4 regions of the Streptacidiphilus sp. MAP12-33 genome follow, and region 3 is predicted to be linked to each of the others. Evidence: riboswitches for the same ligand, from Rfam matches in the RefSeq annotation. Region 3 holds a riboswitch; each other region holds the start of a gene.
What was found. A riboswitch is a leader RNA that binds a small molecule or an ion and turns the genes downstream of it on or off. The one in region 3 is predicted to bind cobalamin.
Positions count from the first base shown of each region.

Region 1 (4,162 bases), on a different contig from region 3:
TTCGCGGGGCGCTCGGTCTTCGCCAAGCGCTACGGCAAGGCGCGCGCGATCGCGATGCAGCAGGCCATGAACGGCGCCGTGGACGAGGTGCTGCACGTCTGCGCGACGGAGGACATCGAGGCCGACCAGGTCAAGGGCGGCGTCCTGGAGGTCGCCCGCACGCCCGCGCAGGTCGAGCGCCTGGACGCGTTCGTCGCCGGCGAGCACTCCTACGGCGAGAAGGACGTCCAGCGGCTGACGGCGGCGGAGGCCGCCGAGCGGATCGGCGTCGACGGCGCGCTGGGCGCGAGTTGGACCCCGCACGGCGCGCGGATCCAGCCCGCCAAGCTGGTGCTGGGCCTCGCGGCAGCGGCGGAGCGACTGGGCGTCAAGATCTACGAGCAGACCACGGTCACCGAGATCCACCCCGCGCAGGGCGCGGCCCCCGCCCGCGCGGTCACCACGCACGGCACCGTCTCGGCCACGTTCGTGCTGCGCTGCACCGAGGGCTTCACCGCCAACCTGCAGGGCGAGAAGCGCTCCTGGCTGCCGATGAACTCCTCGATGATCGTCACCGCGCCGCTGCCCGCGTCGTTCTGGGACGCGGTGGGCTGGGACGGCCGCGAGACCCTCGGCGACTTCGCGCACGCGTACATGTACGCGCAGCGCACGGCCGACGACCGGATCGCGCTCGGCGGACGTGGCGTCCCCTACCGCTTCGGCTCGCGCACGGACAACGACGGCTCGACCCAGGCGAAGACGATCGCGCAGCTCACCGAGATCCTCACGGCGTTCTTCCCGGCGGCGCGGGGCGTGGCGATCGACCAGGCCTGGTCGGGCGTGCTGGGCGTGCCGCGCGACTGGTGCTCCACGGTCGCGGTCGACCCCGCGACCGGCCTCGGCTGGGCCGGCGGCTACGTCGGCAGCGGCGTCACCACGACGAACCTCGCGGCGCGGACGCTGCGCGACCTGGTGCTCGGCCAGCACACCGAGCTGACGGCGCTGCCGTGGGTGGACCACAAGGTCCGCAAGTGGGAGCCGGAGCCGTTCCGCTGGATCGGCGTCCACGGGATGTACGCGGCGTACCACTTCGCCGACGCCCAGGAGCGCGGTGGGCGCGCTCACACCTCCCCGGTGGCGAAGGTGGCGGACGTCATCTCCGGTCGGCACTAGGCACTGTCCAGGGGCGCGAGGCTCTGGGGGTTTCCCCCCAACGTGCAGATGTGACCCTTTTGTCGGATTCTGTTGGAGGGACGGATCGGGGTCCGTCCAGGCCGCAGCAGCATTCGACACCTTGGGGTGCCCATGTCTGTCATCTTGTGCCTGCTTGTCGCCCCGCTGGGACTCTTCCTGATCCTCGGTCTCTCCTGGTTCGAGGACCACGTCCTCCGTCCGCCGGCGAGCCCCGCCGACCAGGCCCTGCAGAAGGCCGTCGAACTCCTCAACAAGCCCCGCTCCTGACCCTCTCCGGCGGGGCCGGTTGACGCTGCCTCCGGCGACATGGTGGGATCTTTACGCCAATCGGAGGCAAGGAGAGGAAGCCGGTGCGAATCCGGCGCGGTCCCGCCACTGTCACCGGGGAGCACCTGCGAACAACGGCCACGGCGGCACGACGCTGCTGGAAGGCCCGCCGGTGCGTCGATCCGGAAGCCAGGAGACTCTCGCCTCCGGATCGTCGATCCAGGGCGCGGACCCTGAGTGAGGACACGCACCGGTGCGCATCAGCACCATGCGCGCAAGCGCATTCGCGTTCGGGGCCGTGGTGGGCTACACCGCCGACGCCGTGTTCGGCGACCCTCGACGCGGTCATCCCGTAGCAGGCTTCGGGCGGTTCGCAAGCGCGCTGGAGGGCCGCCTCTACGGCGACCACCGGGGCGCGGGCGCGGCGTTCACCGCCGTCGCCGTCGGCTCCGTCGCCGCCACCGCGCTGCTCGCGCAGCGCGCCTCCCGCCGGTCGGCCGCCGCGCAGGCGGCGCTCGCCGCCGCCGCGACGTGGACCGTGCTCGGCGGCGCGTCCCTGACGCGCGAGGCGCGCGTCATCGCGGGGGCGCTGGAGCGCGGGGACGTGGAGGCGGCGCGCGAGCGCCTGCCGCACCTGTGCGGACGCGACCCGAGCGCCCTCGACGCGCAGCAGCTCGCCCGCGCCGTGGTGGAGTCCGTCGCCGAGAACACCGCCGACGCCGTCGTCAACGCACTGACCTGGGGCGCCCTCGCCGGCGCGCCCGGACTGCTCGCCTTCCGTGCCGTCAACACCCTGGACGCGATGGTCGGGCACCGCAATCCGCGCCTGATCCGCTTCGGCTGGGCGTCGGCGCGGTTGGACGACGTCGCGGGCTGGCCGGGCGCGCGGCTGACCGCGCTGCTGGCCGTCGCGGCGAGCGGCGACAAGGGCCGCACCTGGCGGGTCTGGCGGCGGGACGCCGCCGCGCATCCGAGCCCGAACGCCGGGCACGCCGAGGCGGCCTTCGCGGGCGCGTTGGGCGTCCGCCTCGGGGGCACGCTCCAGTACGGGGAGAGAACGGAGAACCGTCCGGTGCTCGGGGCCGAGCTGCGGCCGGTCGCCGTGGCGGACGTGGAGCGCGCCTGCCGCCTCTCGCGCCGGGTGGGCGCACTGGCACTGGCCGCCACCGTCGCGGTGGCGCTGCTGAGGGGGGCTGTGAAGTGAGCGGGGCGCTGCTGGTCGCCGGGACGACCTCGGACGCGGGCAAGAGCGTGGTCACGGCAGGCATCTGCCGCTGGCTGCGGCGTCAGGGCGTCAAGGTCGCGCCGTTCAAGGCGCAGAACATGTCACTGAACTCCTTCGTCACCCTCGACGGCGCCGAGATCGGCCGCGCGCAGGCGATGCAGGCGGCAGCGGCCGGAGTCGAGCCGGAGGCGGCGATGAACCCGGTCCTGCTCAAGCCCGGCGGGGACGGGCGCAGCCAGGTCGTCGTGCTGGGCAAGCCCGTCGCCGAGGTCGGCGCGCTGGACTACCGCGAGCGCAAGCCCGCGCTGCTGCGGATCGCCCTGGACTGCCTGGCCGACCTGCGCGACCGCCACGACGTGGTGATCTGCGAGGGCGCCGGCTCCCCCGCCGAGATCAACCTGCGGGACGGCGACATCGCCAACATGGGCCTCACCGTCGCCGCCGACCTGCCGGTCGTGGTGGTCGGCGACATCGACCGGGGCGGCGTGTTCGCCGCCATGTTCGGCACGCTGGCGCTGCTCTCGGCCGAGGACCAGGCGCACATCGGCGGCTGGCTGGTGAACAAGTTCCGCGGCGACGCGCGGCTGCTCCAACCTGGTCTGGACATGCTGCGGCAGGTGACGCACCGTCCGGCGCTGGGCGTGCTGCCGATGCTGTCGGGCCTGTGGCTGGACGCCGAGGACTCGCTGGACCTGGCCGGGGTGATGGCGCGCGGCACCTCGGGACCGCCGGTCGGCGCGGACGTGCTGCGGGTCTCCGTCGTGCGGCTGCCCCGGCTGTCGAACTTCACCGACATCGACGCCCTCGCTCAGGAGCCCGGTGTGCTGGTCCGCTGGGCCACGCGGCCCGAGGAGCTGGCCGACGCCGACCTGGTGATCCTGCCCGGCACCCGCGCCACCGTCGCCGACCTGGCCTGGCTGCGCGAGCAGGGCCTGGACCGGGCCGTGGCCGAGCGGGCCGAGCGCGGACTGCCGGTGCTGGGCGTCTGCGGCGGCTACCAGATGCTCGCGCGGACGATCGACGACCGCTTCGAGTCCAAGCAGGGCGAGGTCGACGGCCTCGGGCTGCTGCCCGTGCGGATCGCCTTCGCGCGGGAGAAGACCCTCGCCAGGCCCGTCGGCACCGGCTACGGCGAGACCGTGCACGGGTACGAGATCCACCACGGCGTGGCGAGCGTCGAGGGCGGCGAGAGCTGGCTGGACGGCTGCCGCGCGGGCTCGGTCTGGGGCACCACCTGGCACGGCGCGCTGGAGAACGACGGCTTCCGCCGCGCCTTCCTGCGCGACGTCGCCGCGGCGGCCGGACGCGCCTTCGTCCCCGCGCCCGACACCTGCTTCGAGGCCGCCCGCGAGGAGCGGCTGGACCGGCTCGGCGACCTGATCGCCGAGCACGCCGACACCGACGCGCTGTGGCGGCTGATCGAGGGCGGCGCCCCGCAGGGCCTGCCCTTCGTCCCGCCAGGGGCGCCGTCATGACGCATTCCGCAACCAGCAAGAC
Region 1 is NZ_JBGCCA010000013.1:91,965-96,126, reverse strand. It holds gene ABH931_RS15330 (NAD(P)/FAD-dependent oxidoreductase) at 1-1,152, shown strand, start outside; gene ABH931_RS15325 (hypothetical protein) at 1,285-1,440, shown strand; cobalamin riboswitch at 1,467-1,660, shown strand; gene ABH931_RS15320 (cobalamin biosynthesis protein) at 1,709-2,644, shown strand; gene ABH931_RS15315 (cobyric acid synthase) at 2,641-4,140, shown strand.
Region 1: linked by a shared signal. The riboswitch ahead of ABH931_RS15320 (cobalamin biosynthesis protein) and the one ahead of ABH931_RS33595 (ABC transporter substrate-binding protein) in region 3 are both predicted to bind cobalamin.

Region 2 (4,162 bases), on a different contig from region 3:
TGGTGGGCGCGGCCATGAACAGGTTCAGCGACTGGCTCTGGTCCAGGTACGGCATGCGGGCCGCGGCCAGGTCGATCAGCGCGCGCTGCGGGAGCTCCCAGGCGGTGCGGTAGAGGCGCTTGTACTCCTCCGGCAGGTCGGTGATCTCCTGGGCGGAGCCGTTGCCCTCGCGCAGCTCCTCGCGGGTGATCGCGTTCCACAGGCCCAGGCGCTTGAGGTCCGCCACCAGGTACGGGTTGACCTGAAGGAACTCGCCCGACAGCGTCTCGCGCTTGAAGAGGTTGGAGACCTGCGGCTCGATGCACTCGTACACGCCTGCGATCGACGCGATGGTCGCGGTCGGGGCGACGGCGAGCAGCAGCGCGTTGCGCAGGCCGGTGGTGGCGACACGGGCACGCAGCGCGTCCCAGCGGGCCGGCCACTGGGTGGTCACCGGGAAGTGGTCGATGTGGAGCTCGCCGCGGGCGGCGCGCGTCTCGTCGTAGGCCTCGTGGCGGCCGAGGCGCTCGGCCAGGTCGCAGCTGGTCTCGTAGGCGGCCAGCATGATCCGCTCGGAGATCTTCGTCGAGAGCGCCTTGGCCTCGGCGGAGTCGAACTCCAGCCGCAGCTTGAAGAAGACGTCCTGGAGACCCATCATGCCCAGGCCCACCGGGCGCCAGCGGGAGTTGGACGTCCCGGCCTCGGGGGTCGGGTAGAAGTTGATGTCGATGACCCGGTCGAGGAAGGTCACCGCGGTGCGGACGGTCGCGTCGAGGCGCTCCCAGTCGATCTCGCCGTGTCCGTCCACGAACGCGCCGAGGTTGACCGAGCCGAGGTTGCAGACGGCGGTCTCGGAGTCGTCGGTGACCTCGAGGATCTCGGTGCACAGGTTGGAGGAGTGGACCGTGCGGCCGGGCAGCGCGGTCTGGTTGGCGGCGCGGTTGGAGGCGTCCTTGAAGGTCATCCAGCCGTTGCCGGTCTGCGCGAGGGTGCGCATCATCCGGGCGTAGAGGGTGCGGGCCGCGATGGTGCGGACGGCCTTGCCGGCCTGCTCGGCCTTGACGTAGGCGGCGTCGAACTCGGCGCCCCACAGGTCGACCAGCTCGGGCACGTCGCCGGGGGAGAAGAGCGACCACTCGGTGTCGGCGTCGACGCGGCGCATGAACTCGTCCGGGATCCAGTGCGCCAGGTTGAGGTTGTGGGTGCGGCGCGCCTCCTCACCGGTGTTGTCGCGCAGCTCGAGGAACTCCTCGATGTCCGCGTGCCAGGTCTCCAGGTAGACGCAGGCCGCGCCCTTGCGGCGACCGCCCTGGTTGACGGCGGCGACGGAGGCGTCGAGCGTGCGCAGGAACGGGACGATGCCGTTCGACTGGCCGTTGGTGCCGCGGATCAGCGACCCGCGGGAGCGGACGCGGGAGTAGGACAGGCCGATGCCGCCGGCGTGCTTGGACAGGCGGGCGATCTGCGCGTAGCGGCTGTAGATCGAGTCCAGCTCGTCGAGCGGGGAGTCCAGCAGGTAGCAGGAGGACATCTGCGGGTGCCGGGTGCCGGAGTTGAACAGCGTCGGCGAGCTGGGCAGGTAGTCCAGGCGGCTCATCAGCCGGTACAGCTCGGCGACCTCCGCGACGGACGCGGCGTCGCCGCCGACCTCCAGGCCGCAGGCCACGCGCAGCATGAACTGCTGCGGGGTCTCCACGACCTGGCGGGTGATCGGGTGGCGCAGCAGGTAGCGGGAGTAGACCGTGCGCAGGCCGAAGTACTCGAAGCGGTCGTCGCCCTGCGGGTCGACGACGGCGTCGAGGGCGTCGGCGTGGGCGGCGACGAAGTCGGCGGTGGCGTCGCCGATCAGGCCCTCGCGGTGGCCGACGGCCACGGACGCGGCGAAGCAGGTGGCACCCTGCCCGGCGGCCTCCTCGCGGATCTCCTCGGCCAGCAGGCGCGCGGCGAGGCGCGAGTACTGCGGGTCCTCGGCGATGAGTGAGGCGGAGGCCTCCATGGCCAGGCCCCGCAGCTCGGCGTAGTCGGCCCTGGCGCTGCGGCCGCGCAGTGCGGCGGCGGCGACGCGGCCGGGGTCGACGGCGGGCAGGTCGACGGAGCGCTCGGTCAGGGTGACCAGCAGGGCGGTGCCGGGGGCGTCCCCGCCCGCGTCGGATCCGGGGGCGGATTCCCGTGCGGGCTGGGGCAGGGTGGGGACGGCGGTGTCCGTCATGTACGCGCTCGCTCCTCGTTGGCGGCCGGTGGCTGAGGGTGGTGCTCGGGTGCTCAGTCGGACCACGTGAGAAGGCAGGCGGAAGCAGGGCAGCATGAAGCCAACCCGTCGGCCCACCCACGAGGCCCGGCGTTGCGGCGCCCACGGCCGGGCAGGCCGGGGCGCGCTGACGGCAGGTCGTCGGACTCGCGGGCAGGCCCGATCCAGGCCGGATCGGCGCTCGCTCACCGTTGCGGGGCAGCCCCGGAATTCCACCGGGTTCCCCTGCGTCGACAGCGAGCATGAGCATACATCTAGGGGCGAGCGCGGCGCGCACCACCACATGTTGTGTCGTGCCGGGTGTGTCGCGTAGTCGTTCGACTACGCGGGCCCACCTGGGAGCGTCACGCAGGCGAGCCGTCCAGCTCCAGTGCGTAGGTGAAGAGATGGACCCCGGGGACGGGCGACCAGTCGCGATCGGGGGTGCGGACGAAGCCGAGGCGCTCGTAGATCCGGTGCGCGTAGGTCATCTGCCGCTGCGAGGACATGACGATGCGCGGCAGCTCCAGCTCCCGTGCGCGGGCGATGACGGCGTGGACCATCAGTTCGCCGATGCCGCGTCCGCGGGCCGTCGGCTCCGGGGAGACGGCCAGCATCCGGAACTCGCCCTCGCGGCCGTGTGCGAGGTCCGCGTACGGGGAGCCGGGCGGGGCGAAGGTGACCGAGCCGAGCACTGCTCCGTTCTCCTCGTCCACGGCGACCATCAGCTCCGCCTTCTCGGCCCGGTCCCGGGGGTCGCGCAGCAGCTTGGCGTAGTCGCCGTCGCGCTCGGTGTGGCCGTCGGTGATGAAGGCCTCGGCGACGAGGTGACCTGCGGCGTCGTATTCGGCGGGCTGGGCGGTGCGGACGATGATGCTCATCCCTGAAGTCTGCCTGACGCCTCCGGGGGGCTCGGGTGGGGGTCGCCGGAAGGCGCGACGGAGGGTGACGTGCCATGGTCGTTGAGTGATGAACGGGATGAGCCGGCGACGCGTCGGCGCTGTGGTGGCCGGAGCGATAGCCGCGGGAGCGTTGGCTGTGCTGCCCGTGTCGGCGGCACAGGCGGCACAGGCGGCACCGGCTCCCGCGTGCGCCGGGGCGGCCCGGTCGAACCCGGTGGCGGTGACCCTCGGCGGCGTCCGCTCCGCGTACCCGGTGGGCGGACCGTGGACGAGCATGCGGCTGACGCTGCGCAACCGCACCCGCGCCGTCTGCGGCCGGCTCGATCCGGTGCTGGTCTACGGCGCGCGCAACCGGACCCTGCGCCGCGACGCGGTCCGCCTGGAGACACTGACCGGCAACCGCTGGCGCGCCGTGCCGCTGCGGACGGCGCTGGGCGAGCTCACCGGCGCGGTCGGCCCGGCCCAGGGACTGCGGCTGCGCCCGGGCGCGTCGGTGACCCTCACGGTGCGCATGCGGTTCACCCGGAGCGCGCCGCGCGGGCAGTGGCTTTCCCTGGCCGTCGCATACGCCCCGATGGAGGCGAAGGGCACCAGCGTCGACTGGCCGGTCGGGGTGACGAACCCGGCGTACTTCCGGGTGGTCCCGGCGCGGCGCACGCATCGGGCCGCCTAGGTTCCGCCGAGGCCGCGCCGACCGCGCGGAGCGTCCCGCCGCTCAGCCCTCGGTCAGGTGCGGGCGGATGTTCCAGCAGTCCAGTGTGAGGGCTCCCTTCGCGTCGCGGAGCCAGCGGGTGACCGAGGTGTTGGCGACCGCGCCGTCACGGGCCAGGGTGGTGAGATCGGTCTCCTGGAGGTCGTCGATGACGTGCCGCAGCAGCATCACCACCGCGTCGTGGGCGACCACCAGGACGCGGCGGTCGGGTTCCGCCTCGTAGAGGTCGCGCAGCGCGCTGCGGACGCGCAGGGCGACGTCGGAGTGCGACTCGCCGCCCGGGGGGCGCCAGCGCAGTTCGCCGAGCAGACGGCGGCGGGCCGCCTCCTCGGGGTGGCGCAG
Region 2 is NZ_JBGCCA010000004.1:113,151-117,312, reverse strand. It holds gene ABH931_RS06440 (ribonucleoside-diphosphate reductase subunit alpha) at 1-2,188, opposite strand, end outside; cobalamin riboswitch at 2,342-2,523, opposite strand; gene ABH931_RS06435 (GNAT family N-acetyltransferase) at 2,572-3,087, opposite strand; gene ABH931_RS06430 (hypothetical protein) at 3,185-3,781, shown strand; gene ABH931_RS06425 (histidine phosphatase family protein) at 3,824-4,162, opposite strand, start outside.
Region 2: linked by a shared signal. The riboswitch ahead of ABH931_RS06440 (ribonucleoside-diphosphate reductase subunit alpha) and the one ahead of ABH931_RS33595 (ABC transporter substrate-binding protein) in region 3 are both predicted to bind cobalamin.

Region 3 (4,162 bases):
GCGAAGGAGGTGAGGTCGAGCTCGTCCAGGGTGCGCGCGGCGGTCTCGCGGTCACGGTCGCCCGGGCTCGCGAGGTATCCCAGATGCGGCGTGCGACCCAGCAGCACGTAGTCGCGGACCGTCATGTCCGGCGGCAGCAGCGGCGCCTGCGGGACGTAGGCGATCAGGCGGGCCCGCTCACGGGTGCGCAGGGCGCTGACGTCGGTGCCGTCCACCAGGACGGTGCCCCGGTGCGGGATCAGGCCGGCGACGGCGCGCAGCGCGGTCGACTTGCCCGCGCCGTTCGGGCCGATCAGGGCGAGCCAGCCGCCCTGGGCCACAGCACCGGAGAGCTCCCGCACCACGGGGGTGCGGTCCAGGTCGACGTCCAGGCCGGACAGCTCCAGGCCGGACAGCTCCGGACCGTCGGCGTGCGCGCTCATGTGCGCACCGACCGGGTGGAGCGCAGGATCCAGACGAACGCCGGGGAGCCGATCAGCGCGGTGACGACGCCGATGGGCAGTTCGGCCGGGGAGACGACGGTGCGCGCGAGCGTGTCGGCCAGCACCAGGAACCCCGCCCCGTACAGCAGCGACAGCGGCAGCACGATCCGGTAGGAGGGGCCCGCGAGACGGCGGACCGCGTGCGGAACGACGAGGCCGACGAAGCCGATCAGGCCGCTGACCGCGACCGCACTCGCGGCGGCCAGCGCGCACGCGGCCACGACGGTCAGCCGGATCCGGCCGGGGTGCAGCCCGAGCGAACGGGCCTCCTCGTCGCCGACGGACAGCACGTCCAGGTGACGGCCGTGCAGCAGCACCAGCACGGTGGCGACCGCGAGGTAGGGCAGGATCTGGGCGCTCTGGTGCCAGGTGGCGGCGGACAGGGAGCCCAGCAGCCAGGAGTAGACCTGCTGGATGTCCTGGGTGGAGCGTTGCAGCACGTACGTCTGCACGGCGGTGAGGAACATCGAGACGGCGAGCCCGGACAGCAGCAGCGTCGCCGTTCCGGGCCCGCCGCTGGCTCCGGCGAGGTAGGCGAAGGCGACTCCGGCGAGCGAGCCGAGGAACGCCGCGAGCGGCAGGGCCTGTGCGTCGGCCCCGCCCATGGCCACGATGGCGACGGTCGCGCCGAGCCCCGCGCCCGCCGAGGCGCCGAGCAGCGAGGAGTCGACCAGGGGGTTGCGGAACACGCCCTGGTACCCCGCGCCGGAGAGCGACAGCGCGCCGCCGACCAGCGCCGCCAGGACCACCCGGGGCAAGCGGATCTGGAAGAGCACCGCCTGGTCCAGCGGGCTGAGCCCGCCGGACAGGTGCACGAACGGCAGCCGGTCGAGCAGTGCGGCGCCGGTGGCGAGCGGATTGAGGTCCGCCGCCCCGACCATGGCGCCCAGCAGCACCGCGGCGGCCAGGAAGACCACCGCGACGCCGTAGGCGCGTGCCGTGCGTCCGCGCACCCTGGCCCGCCTCACCCTCGTCGGCCGCTCGGGGTCACTTGGTGGGCGCCTTCTCGACCGCCGCGGCGATCTCGGCGACCAGCTCGGGCAGTCGCGGGCCCCAGCGGGAGGCCACGTCGTCGTTCAGGCCGACGACCTGACTGTTCTTCACCGCCGGGATCCCCGACCAGCCCGGGCGGGCGGCGACGACCGCCGGGCTCTGCCCGCCGTCGGCGGCCTCGTTGTCGCCCAGGAAGATGATCTGCGGCTGCGCCTTGACGACGTACTCGGCGGACAGCTGCGGGTAGCCGCCGTCGGCGGCCTTGTCCGCCGCGTCGGCGATGTTCTTCAGGCCGAACAGGGAGACGACCTGGCCGACGAAGGTCTTCGACGTGGCCGAGTAGTACGGGTTGGCGCTCAGCTCCCAGTAGTAGCCGAGGTTCGGGTGCGCGGCGCCCGCCTTCGCGACCGTCGCGGCGATCTGCGTCTTCATCCCGGCGACGGTGGCGGCGGCCTTGTCGGCGTGGCCGGTGGCCTGGCCGATCTGCTCGATCTGCGTGTAGGCGTCGTCGAGCGTGGCCGCGGCCGGCTCGATCATGACCGGGACGCCGAGCTTTCGCAGGCTCGCGACGAGGCCGCCGGAGTCCTGCGAGGCGACGACCAGGTCCGGGCTGTACTTGACGATCGCCTCGACGTTCGGCGTCAGCCCGCTGAGGCTGGTGACCGGTGCGCCCTTGGGGTAGTCGGACGTCGAGTCCACCGCGACGACCTGGCTGCCCGCGCCCACCGCGTACAGGTCCTCGGTCGCGGTCGGCGACAGCGAGACGATGTGCTTGGGCTGGTCCTTGACGGTGACCTTGCCGTTCGACGGCGTCACCGTGACCGGGAACGCGGCGGCCGCGGCCGAGGACGCGCCCGTCGACGCGGACGGGGCGGCGGAACCCGAAGTACCCGAGCCCGACGAACCGCAGCCGGCGACGGCGGCCAACGCAGCGATCGCCGCGGCTGCCGTCGCAACAGAGCGGACCAGCGGTCGCTGTGCCATGTGCTACTTCCTGCCGTGAGGGAGGGAAGAAGCCAACCCGGCGACCGGCCGCGCACGAAGGCGCACCCTGAGCAGACGGATCGCCCTTCCCACGAGGGTCGATGTCGTAGCGCGGCAGGAGGCGACCTGGCTCGGGCCGCCCGTCGGGCGGCCCTCACAGTTGCGGGACAGCGCCGGAATGGCCCGCGTTCCCGCGGGCGTCACCGGCTTCGCTGCCTGTCGTGCCACCGGAAACCTGCAAGCCTGCGCAGATTTCCGGTCGGGCGCAGACTAGCACGTCAGGCGGGGTCGGCCTGCTTCCAGCGGCGCTCCACCCGGGCCAGGCGCCAGTACCCGATGGCGCAGGCCCAGACGACCACGAAGAGGCCGACGATGACGAAGCCGACGTTGTTGAGGTCGACGTCCGAGATCCAGCCGGTGACCGGGTCGGTCAGGTTCAGCTGGTCGTGCAGGATGCCGACGAGCTCGATGGTGCCGATCAGGAAGGCGACGGCGATCGAGAGCCCGGTGATGGTGAGGTTGTAGTAGACCTTGCGGACCGGGTTGGCGAACGCCCAGTGGTAGGCGAAGTTCATGAACGTGCCGTCGAGGGTGTCGAACAGGCTCATGCCCGAGGCGAAGAGCAGCGGCAGGCAGACGATCGCGTACCAGGGCAGGCCGGCGGCCGCGCCGGAGCCGGCCATCACCATCAGGGTGACCTCGGTCGCGGTGTCGAAGCCGATGCCGAACAGCAGGCCGATCGGGAACATCTGCCCCGGACGGGTGATGGACTTCGTCAGCCGGCCCAGGACGCGGTTCATGAAGCCCCGGCTGTCGAGGTGCTTCTCCAGCTCGTGCTCGTCGAACTGCCCGGCGCGCATCGCCGTGAAGACCTTCCAGATGCCCAGCAGGGCCACCAGGTTGAGCGCGGCGATCAGGTAGAGGAAGCTCCCGGAGGCCAATGTGCTGACGGTGCCCAGCTCGTGACGGGCGCTGGAGTTGTCGTTCGTCAGCGTCGTCGCCAGCCGCACCCCGCCGGCGATGCCCGCGGCCAGCAGGATCACGATCGACGAGTGGCCGAGGGCGAACCAGAAGCCCACGGAGATCGGGCGCTTGCCGTCGGCCATGAGCTTGCGGGTGGTGTTGTCGATCGCGGCGATGTGGTCGGCGTCGAAGGCGTGCCGCATGCCCAGGGTGTAGGCGGTCACGCCCAGGCCGAGGCCGAACACCTGGGTGCCGACCTTGTAGTGATGGGGCGCCACCATCACGGCGAGGATGCCGAAACCGACGACGTGCATCACCGCGATCACGGCCAGCAGCGCACCGGTGCGCCACCAGTCTCTTCTCTCCCAGCGCAGGACGGGGGTCGCGGGTATCGCCGCGGTGAGCGTCGGGGAAGAGTTTTCGGGCAGGGTCATCCAAGGCCAGCCTCTCCAGCACCTCGTGGAATGGTCACAATGCGTGCCGTGGCCGGTCTCCTGGCTGACGGGGGCTGCCGCCCTTGCTTCTGGCCTTCCCAGGCGCTGACGCGCCCAGTGACCTCCGGCGACCGCTGACGGCCGCGGGAAACGAAACGAGGACTTCCCGATCACAGTGGCGAGGGCCGCTCCGGATTCGTACCGGTCTTCCCGAACACCACGGCAGCGACCACCCTAGGGCTGATCGCAAACCCCCACAAGCCTGCACAGGTGCGCAGGTGTTGCGAATCACCTCGTGGGACGGGC
Region 3 is NZ_JBGCCA010000043.1:27,243-31,404, forward strand. It holds gene ABH931_RS33585 (ABC transporter ATP-binding protein) at 1-422, opposite strand, end outside; gene ABH931_RS33590 (FecCD family ABC transporter permease) at 419-1,435, opposite strand; gene ABH931_RS33595 (ABC transporter substrate-binding protein) at 1,470-2,459, opposite strand; cobalamin riboswitch at 2,562-2,713, opposite strand; gene ABH931_RS33600 (HoxN/HupN/NixA family nickel/cobalt transporter) at 2,738-3,856, opposite strand; cobalamin riboswitch at 3,889-4,105, opposite strand.

Region 4 (4,162 bases), on a different contig from region 3:
CGCGGGCCGCAAGGGGCAGCGGGGCATCGAGTGGTGACGGCCGTGCCGCGCGTCGTCCTGGCCGCGCCCGCCTCGGGCACGGGCAAGACGACCGTGGCGACCGGCCTGATGGCCGCGCTCACGGCGCGGGGCCTGTCCGTCTCGCCGCACAAGGTGGGGCCGGACTACATCGACCCCGGCTACCACGCGCTGGCGACGGGGCGTCCGGGCCGCAACCTGGACGCCTTCCTGAGCGGCCCGGAGCGTGTCGCGCCGCTGTTCCTGCACGGGGCGGTGGGCGCGGACGTGGCGGTCGTCGAGGGCGTCATGGGGCTGTTCGACGGCGCCGGCGGGCGGGGCGAGCTGGCCTCGACGGCGCATGTCGCGAAGCTGCTGCGGGCGCCGGTGGTGCTGGTCGTGGACGGCTCCTCGCAGAGCCGGTCGGTGGCGGCGCTGGTGCACGGCTTCGCCTCGTGGGACCCGCAGGTGCGGCTCGGCGGGGTGATCCTGAACCGGGTGGCCTCGGACCGGCACGAGGCGCTGCTGCGGGAGGCGCTGGAGGAGGGCGGCGGCGTGCCGGTGCTGGGCGCGCTGCGGCGTTCCGGGGCGGTGGCGACGCCGTCGCGGCACCTGGGGCTGGTGCCGGCGGTGGAGCGGGACGCGGCGGCGCTCGACGCCGTCCGCGCGATGGGCGAGCTGGTGGCCGCCGGGGTGGACCTGGACGCGCTGCTGGCGCTGGCCCGCAGCGCGCCCGCCCTGCCGGACCTGCCGTGGGATCCGTTGGAGGAGATCGGTGCTCTCGATCCTGAGCACGCGTCACAGCCGCGTCCCGTGATCGCGTTGGCGGGCGGTGCTGCCTTCTCCTTCTCCTACGCCGAGAACGCGGAGCTGCTCACCGCCGCCGGGGCGGAGGTGGTCTCCTTCGACCCGTTGCACGACGAGAAGCTGCCCGAGCGCGCGTCCGCGCTGGTCATCGGCGGCGGCTTCCCCGAGGTCTACGCCTCCGAGCTCTCCGCCAACCAGGCGCTCCGCGACGAGATCACCGCTCTCGCGGCGTCCGGAGCACCGATCGCGGCGGAGTGCGCCGGCCTGCTCTACCTCTGCCGCACCCTCGACGGCCGCCCGATGTGCGGCGTCGTCGACGCCGAGGCGGAGATGTCGCCACGACTGACCCTCGGCTACCGCGAGGCCGTGGCCCTCTCCGACAGCCCGCTCGCCCCGGCGGGCCTGCGTCTGCCGGGCCACGAGTTCCACCGCACCCGCACCACTCCTGGTGCGGGACCGGCCCCCGCCTGGGGCTGGCGCGGCCACGACGGCACCCTCACCACCGAGGGCTTCACCTCGCCCACCCTCCACGCCTCCTACCTCCACCTGCACTGGACCGCCGCACCCTCCGTCGCCCTCCGCCTCGTGCGGCAGGCCCGTGCCCACGCGGCAGAATGACCTCATGACCCGCACCGCCCTCTGCCCCTGCGGCACCGGCCGCCCGTACGCCTTCTGCTGCGCCCCCTTCCACGCGGGCAACGCCCAGGCCCCGACCGCCGAGGCCCTGATGCGTTCCCGCTTCTCGGCCTTCGCCGAGCGGAACGTCCCCTACCTGCTGCGCACCTGGGCCCCCGAGACGCGCCCGCCGGCGATCGACCTGGAGCCCGAGCTCCGCTGGGAGCGCCTGGAGATCGTGACCACGACCGAGGGCGGCCCGTTCCACCAGCAGGGCACGGTCGAGTTCCGCGCGCACTTCCGCGAGGGCCGCGCGAGCGGCGTCCTCCACGAGAACAGCCGCTTCCGCCGCGAGGACGGCGCCTGGGTCTACGTGGACGGCGACCTCCGCGACTGAGCGTCACGGGACGTGGTTCAGCCCACAAGTGGTCCGGTTGACTGCCATACGCGCAGCATGGTGGGATTTCACGACCCAAGAAGAACGGGCGGTGCCCGTTTGATTCAACGGCGGCAATGACGAGGAAGTCCGGTGCGATTCCGGCGCGGTCCCGCCACTGTCAGCGGGAACGGCGAGGCCGTCCCGTGAGCCAGGAACTCTGGCCGCCGTCACCACGAGCCGGGGCGCGGACCCCGAGTGAGGACTGCTGCCGTGCGCGAACGCGCGTCTGGCCCACGCCTGGTCGGCGTGGGCATGGGCCCGGGTGATCCGGAACTCGTCACCGTCAAAGCCGTACGCGTGCTCCGCGAGGCGGACGCCGTGGTCGTCCCGGTCATGGACACCGGCGAGCTCGGGCGCGCCGAGGCCACCGTCCGGCACCACGCCGACTCCGCGAAGATCGTGCGGGTGGTGTTCGCCCTGAACGAGCGCGAGGACCGGGCCCGGCGCGAGGCCGCGTGGGACGCGGCCGGCGCGCGGGTCGCCGAGCTGCTGCGCGAGCGCGACGGAGGGACGGTCGCCTTCGCGACGATCGGCGACCCGAACGTGTACTCCACCTTCACCTACCTCGCGCACACGCTGCGGGAGCTGGTCGAGGACCTGACGGTCGAGACGGTCCCGGGGATCACCGCGATGCAGGACCTCGCCTCCCGAAGCGGCACGGTCCTCGCCGAGGGCACCGAGCCGCTGACCCTGGTGCCCGTCACCGCCGGCGCCGAGGTGCTGAAGGAGGCCCTGGCCGGCCCCGGCACGGTCGTCGCCTACAAGTTCGGCCGATTCGCCGAGCAGGTCGCCGCCGCGCTGCGCGACTCCGGCCGGGAGGCCGACGCCGTGTGGGGCGCCGCGCTGGGCCTGACGGACGAGCAGGTCAGCGCCGCCGGGACCCCGCTGCCCGCCGAACTGCCGTATCTGTCCACGCTGATCGCACCGGTGCGCCGCGAAGGCCGAGGGGGAAAGCTGTGAGCGACACGAGTCTCGAGAGCCGCGGCAGGGTCACCTTCGTCGGCGCCGGTCCGGGCGCCGCCGATCTGCTCACCTTCCGCGCCGCCCGCGCCATCGCCGAGGCGGACGTGGTGATCTGGGCAGCCAGCCTGGTCCAGGAGGAGGTGCTCCAGCACGCCCGCGAGGGTGCGGAGATCCTCGACTCCTCGCTGATCCCGATGGAGGCCGTGCTCGACGTCTACGGGCGGGCCGCGCAGGACGGCACGAAGGTGGCCAGGATCCACTCCGGCGACCCGTCGCTGTGGGGCGCCGTGCAGGAGCAGCTGGACCGCTGCCGCGAGCTCGGTCTGGACACCGAGATCGTTCCCGGTGTCTCCTCGTTCGCGGCCGTCGCCGCGATCGCGCAGCGGGAGCTGACGATCCCGGAGGTCGCGCAGAGCGTGATCCTGACCCGCCTGGGCGGTGGCAAGACGCCGATGCCGCCCGGCGAGGAGGTGCGCGAGTTCGCGCGCCACGGCACCACGATGGCGATCTTCCTCTCGGCGGCCCGCAGCAAGCAGCTGGTCGAGGAGCTGCTGGAGGGCGGCTACGTGCCCGAGACGCCGGTCGTGGTCGCGTACCAGGCGACCTGGCCGGAGGAGCTGCTGCTGACCTGCACCATCGCCACGCTGGAGGCGACGGTCAAGGAGCACCGGCTGTGGAAGCACACGCTCTTCCTGGTCGGCCCCGCGCTGGGCGCCCACGGCACCCGCTCGCACCTCTACCACCCGGGGCACTTCCACACCTTCCGCAAGGCGGACCGTGCGGCGCGCCGGCAGCTGCGGACGGCGGGGGCGAACGAGCCCGGCTCGCAGTGATCAGCGTCCTCAGTGCGTCGCTCACTGATGAGATCAGTGCTCTCGTCGGTGAGGCCGACCTGGTGCTCGGCGCCCGTCGCCACCTCGACGCGGCACACGTGCCCGCGGACCGGGCGCTGGCGCTCGGTCCGCTCGCGCCCGCGCTCGACGCCGTCACCGGCCTCCGGACGAAGGACCCGGAGGCCCGGGTCCTCGTCCTCGCCTCCGGTGACCCCGGGTTCTTCGGCATCGTCCGCGCCCTCGCCGAACGCTTCGGCGCCGACGCGCTCGACGTGCGCCCCGGCGTGAGCAGCATCGCCCACGCCTTCGCGCGCCTCGGCGTGCCCTGGGACGACGCCGTCGTCGTCAGCGCCCACGGCCGCGACCCGCGGCCCACGTTCAACATCTGCCGCTCGCAGCGGAAGGTCGCGGTCCTCACCGCGCCCGGTGCCGGACCCGCCGAGCTCGGCGCGGCACTCGCGGCCATGCCGGGCCTGCGTCGACGCCTCGTCGTCGCCGCCGACCTCGG
Region 4 is NZ_JBGCCA010000013.1:81,424-85,585, reverse strand. It holds gene cobO (cob(I)yrinic acid a,c-diamide adenosyltransferase) at 1-37, shown strand, start outside; gene ABH931_RS15295 (cobyrinate a,c-diamide synthase) at 34-1,422, shown strand; gene ABH931_RS15290 (YchJ family protein) at 1,427-1,816, shown strand; cobalamin riboswitch at 1,889-2,039, shown strand; gene cobI (precorrin-2 C(20)-methyltransferase) at 2,069-2,818, shown strand; gene cobM (precorrin-4 C(11)-methyltransferase) at 2,815-3,654, shown strand; gene cbiE (precorrin-6y C5,15-methyltransferase (decarboxylating) subunit CbiE) at 3,651-4,162, shown strand, end outside.
Region 4: linked by a shared signal. The riboswitch ahead of cobI (precorrin-2 C(20)-methyltransferase) and the one ahead of ABH931_RS33595 (ABC transporter substrate-binding protein) in region 3 are both predicted to bind cobalamin.